DNA from 2 places in the Micromonospora sp. M71_S20 genome. Region 2 is predicted to be linked to the other one. Evidence: riboswitches for the same ligand, from Rfam matches in the RefSeq annotation. Region 2 holds a riboswitch; the other holds the start of a gene.
What was found. A riboswitch is a leader RNA that binds a small molecule or an ion and turns the genes downstream of it on or off. The one in region 2 is predicted to bind thiamine pyrophosphate.
Positions count from the first base shown of each region.

Region 1: linked by a shared signal. The riboswitch ahead of DER29_RS25600 (ECF transporter S component) and the one ahead of thiE (thiamine phosphate synthase) in region 2 are both predicted to bind thiamine pyrophosphate.

Region 1 is NZ_RCCV01000003.1:83,897-86,279, forward strand. It holds gene DER29_RS25595 (ABC transporter ATP-binding protein) at 1-695, opposite strand, end outside; gene DER29_RS25600 (ECF transporter S component) at 818-1,411, opposite strand; TPP riboswitch at 1,485-1,590, opposite strand; gene DER29_RS25605 (permease) at 1,791-2,383, shown strand, end outside.
Region 2 is NZ_RCCV01000002.1:636,334-638,716, forward strand. It holds gene thiO (glycine oxidase ThiO) at 1-741, opposite strand, end outside; gene thiE (thiamine phosphate synthase) at 735-1,361, opposite strand; TPP riboswitch at 1,356-1,464, opposite strand; gene DER29_RS23800 (DUF559 domain-containing protein) at 1,587-2,383, shown strand, end outside.

The sequences.
Region 1 (2,383 bases), on a different contig from region 2:
GCGTCGCCGTGCGTGCCGAAGACGGCCTCGGGCGTGCCGTCGGCGCGGACGCCGCCGCCGGGTTCGAGCACGACCACCCGGTCGACCAGGGGCAGCGCCTCGGCGACCCGGTGCTCGACCAGGATCAGCGTGGTGTCGGCGTCCAGCGCGCCGGCCACCGCCGCCCGGATCAGCGCCGCGCCGGTCGGGTCGAGGTTGGCGGTCGGCTCGTCGAGCAGCAGCAACCCGGGGCGCAGGGCCAGCACGCCGGCCAGGGCGAGCCGCTGCTGCTCGCCGCCGGAGAGGGCGGCGGTGGGGCGGTCCCGGGGGTACGGGAAGCCGACCCGCATCAGCGCCTCGTCGACGCGGGGCCAGATCTCCCCGGCGGGGGTGCCGCGGTTCTCCAGCCCGAACGCCACGTCGTCGCCGCTGCGGGCCATCACGAGCTGGGTCTGCGGGTCCTGGAAGACGATGCCGACCCGCTCCCGGCCCTTGCGGGGGTCGAGCCCGTCGATCTCGACGGTGCCCTCCTGCTCGCCCGAGTCCTCGGGCAGCAGCCCGGCCAGCGCGGCGAGCAGCGTGCTCTTGCCGGCCCCGGAGGGGCCGAGTAGCAGCACCCGCTCGCCAACCTCGACGCGCAGGTCGACCCCCCGTACGGCCCACGCCCGCCGCCCGGCGTGCCGCCACCCGAACCCCCGCAACGTCACCGCCCCCACCGCAACCCCTCCCTCCCGGCCCGCCCGCGAGCGTCGATCATGAGGTTGGCGGCAGCCACGGAGATCCACATCGCCGTCAACCTCATGATCGACCTCGATCTCGGTGGGGGGTGGGGGCGGGGTCAGACGGGGGTGCGGTCGCGGGCGGCGGGGAAGCGGTCCAGGGCCCCCGTGGTGGCCAGGGCGCGGGTCAGGGCCCAACCGCCGGCACCGGCGACGACGGTGGCGCTGACGATGGTGAGCAGGGCGTACGGGATCCGGTAGCTGCCCAGGGCGTACTCGCTGTTCCAGACGAAGAAGTCGAACAGGGCGGCGCCGAGGCCGGTCAGCGCGCCGGCGATCAGCGCGGTGGGCAGCCGGAACGAGCGGTACCGGAACGCGGCGAAGGCCAGCTCGGCGCCGAGCCCCTGGATCAGGCCCTGCACGATGGTGACGCCGCCCCACTCCGAGCCGAGCAGCGCGGAGACCGTCGCCGCCACCGCCTCGCAGAAGAGCGCCGCGCCGGGCTTGCGGATCACCAGGCCGCCGAGGACGGCCGGGACCAGCCACACGCCGTACATGATCGCCTGGCCGGCGGGGAAGAAGGCGAACGCCGGGTCGACGGCCCGCCACAGCAGGCCCCAGGCCCAGAAGATGACGCCGAAGGCCACCGCGATCACGGCGGCGACGACGACGTCGACGGTACGCCACCGGGTGGCGGTGTTGTTGTCTCGCATGATTGCTCCCAGTCCCGAACGAGAACCAGGAGAAGACGCACGCCGCGCCCGGAACGTGCCGGACGTCGACGCGGCTGGAGGTCGACCGAACTCCCTGCGCTGGCATTACCCAGATCAGGTTCGAGGGTCTGCGGGCGGTGCCCGCACTCTCAGCGCTGTGCGCTCCCCTGTCGGATGTGAAGTTGTGGCCCGACGCTAACACCTTCGAAGATCATCGGGCAAAGTGATCTTTGCGCAGCTCACCAGCGCGTTCGATCGACGCCCCCGATCCCGGCCCGGTACTCTCGGGCGGCCACTGGGAATCCGGCAGAGGGACACGTACGTGACATCCGAGGCTGACCGCCGCGCGCCGGACGGGCCGCGCCCCGGCGCGGTGGACGTGGCCGCCCCGGGCGTACGCGAGGAGACGCCGGCGGCGCCCGGCGGCCCGGAGCGGCGGATCGGGTCGGTGGAGGTCCTCGCCGGCCTGCTGATCCTGCTGGTCGTCTTCCGCGAGCCGCTCGCCCGCGCCCTCTCCGCGCCCCGGTTGCAGACCTGGACCACCGTCTTCGTCTCGGTCATGGTGCAGGCGGTGCCGTTCCTGGTCTTCGGGGTGCTGCTCTCCGCGGTGATCGCCGTCTTCGTGCCCCGGTCGTTCTGGGCCCGGGCGCTGCCGCGTCATCCCGCGCTCGCGGTGCCGGTGGCCAGCGCGGCCGGCGTGGTGCTGCCCGGCTGCGAGTGCGGGGCGGTGCCGATCGCCGGGTCGCTGATCCGGCGCGGGGTCACCCCGGCCGCGGCGTTGGCGTTCCTGCTCGCCGCCCCGGCGATCAACCCGATCGTGCTCACCGCCACCGCGGTGGCCTTCCCCGACGACCCGGCGATGGTCCTGGGCCGGGCCGTCGCGAGCCTGGTCGTCGCGATGGTCATGGGCTGGCTGTGGCTGCGCCTCGGCCGGGCCGACTGGATCCGGCTGCCGCGCCGGCCGGAGCTGGA
Region 2 (2,383 bases):
CTCCCCGTCGTCGCGGGGGACTAGGTAGACGTGCTCGCCGTCGACGTACCCCCGGATGACGTGCCGGAAGCCCGGCGCGGCGCCGCCGGGCGCGCGGAGCCGGACCACCTGCCCCTTCACCGGCCGCACCGGCAGCCCGGTCAGGGCCGCCGCGCCGCAGCCGGCCGCGACCACCGTGACGTCGGCGTCCACGTCGGACAGGAAGCACACGGCGGCGGGTACCAGCGTGGCGCCGGCCCGCTCGGCGGCCGTGCGCAGCGCGGGCACCAACCGGCGCGGGTCGACCTGGTGGTCCGTGGCGGCGAGCGCGCCGCCGCGCACCCGGGGCGCCAGCGCCGGCTCGCGGTCCCGCAGCGCCGACGGGCGCAGCGGCGTCACCGGCAGCCCGATCCCCTGCTGGTACGCCCACAGCCGGCGCACCTCGGCCAGGTCGTCGGCGGTGAGCCCGACCATCAGCGTGCCCTCGCTCCGGTAGCCGACGTCCACACCGGTGGCGGCGGTCAGTTCGGCGGCGAAGGCCGGCCAGCGGGCGGCGGAGGCGGTCAGCAGCCCGGTCAGCTCATGCTCGCCGAAGTACGCCTCGGCGACCGGGGCGAGCATGCCGGCGGCGACGTGGGACGCGCCGGATCCCGGGGCGGGGTCGTGCACGACGACGCGCAGTCCGCGCTGCGCGCAGCGCCAGGCGATCGCCAGCCCGACCGGTCCCGCCCCCACCACGGCGACATCCGGTCGGTTCAGCACCCCAGTGCTCCCAGCAGCTCCGCCGTCGCCCGGGCCGGATCCGCCGCCCCGGAGAGGGCCCCCACCACCGCCACCCCGTACGCCCCGGCGGCCAGCAGCGCGGGCACCCTCGCGGCGGTCACCCCGCCGATCGCGACGACCGGCACGTCCACGGCGTCGGCGACGGCGCGTACCCCCGCCGGGCCGATCGGCGCCGGCAGCCCCGTCTTGGTGCCGGTGGCGTGGCAGGGGCCCACGCCCAGGTAGCTGGCCCCGGCGGCGACCGCCTCGGCGGCCGTCCCCGGCTCCCGGGCGGTCGCGCCGAGCACGGCAGTCGCGCCGAGCACCCGGCGGGCCGCCCCGACCGGCAGGTCGTCCGCGCCGACGTGCCCACCGGCTGCGCCCACGGCCAGCGCCACGTGCAGCAGGTCGTTCACCAGGCAGGTGGCGTCGTACCGGGCGCAGAGCGCGACCACCCGGCGGGCCAGGTCGTACGCCTCCCGGTCCGTGGCGTCGTCGGTCACCCGGACCTGCACGACCAGTTCCGCGCGGGCCACCGGGAGGGCGGCCCGCAGCACGGCGAGCGGATCCCGCCCGGGTCGGGTGTCGGTGATGAGATGCAGTCGCCCGAGGGACGGCACGGCAACACTCCTCCCTGCGCCGGCATTACCCGGATCAGGTTCGACGGTCGGGGGCTCACAGCCCCCCTCTCAGCCCGGTGTACCGGGCTCCCGTGGGTCACTTGCGGGTGTCACCGTACGACGGATCGCCGGATCCGCCAAGGTCGAGCCGCGGATTTCACACCGACAGCTCGAACCCGAGGGACGGGACGGCGCGTGACCGTCCCGTCACGCGATGCTGTCCGGATGCCCTCCGCCGCCCGGGTACCGCCCCGCCTCGCCTTCCTGCCGTTCCGGGCCAGCACCGCCATCGCCGAAGGACTCCTGAGCCGCGCCATGCTGCGCGGGCCGACCTGGCAACGCCTCCTCCCGGACGTGTACGTGCACCGGGACGCGCTGCGCGCACCGGACCATCGGCTCTGGTGTGATGCGGTCGCCCTGCTCCTGCCCGCAGGCGCCGCGATCGCCGGGATGAGCGCCGCGTACCTGTGGGGCGTCGACCTTCTGGCCCGCGACGCTCCGGTCAGCGTCCTCCTTCCTCGCTCGGCGCGGCTGCGTCCGCATCCCCGGCTGTCCGCCACCCGTTCGAACCTGCCGGAAAGCGATCTGACCAGCTTCGGAGGCCTACCGGTCACCACGCCGCTACGAACGGCGTTCGACCTCGGGCGACAGGCGCCGCGCCCCGAGGCCCTCGTCGCCGTCGACGCACTGCTGCACCGCCGGGTGGTCAAGCTGCCGGCCCTGCGGGCATTCGCCGACGCTCGTCCCCGCTGGCCCGGGCTGCCGCTGCTGCGGGAGGTGCTGGCGCTGGCCGAGCCCCTGAGTGAGTCCCCGATGGAGACCCGGTTACGGCTCCTCCTCCTCCTCGACGCCGGGCTTCCCCCGTTCACGGCGCAGCACGACGTGCTCGACGCCCGAGGACGGTTCGTCGGTCGGGTGGACCTGGCCTCGCCCGCCCTGCGCGTCGCGGTCGAGTACGACGGCGACCACCACCGCGAGCGTGCCCACTTCCGCCAGGACGTCGCCCGGCTTAACGCGCTGCG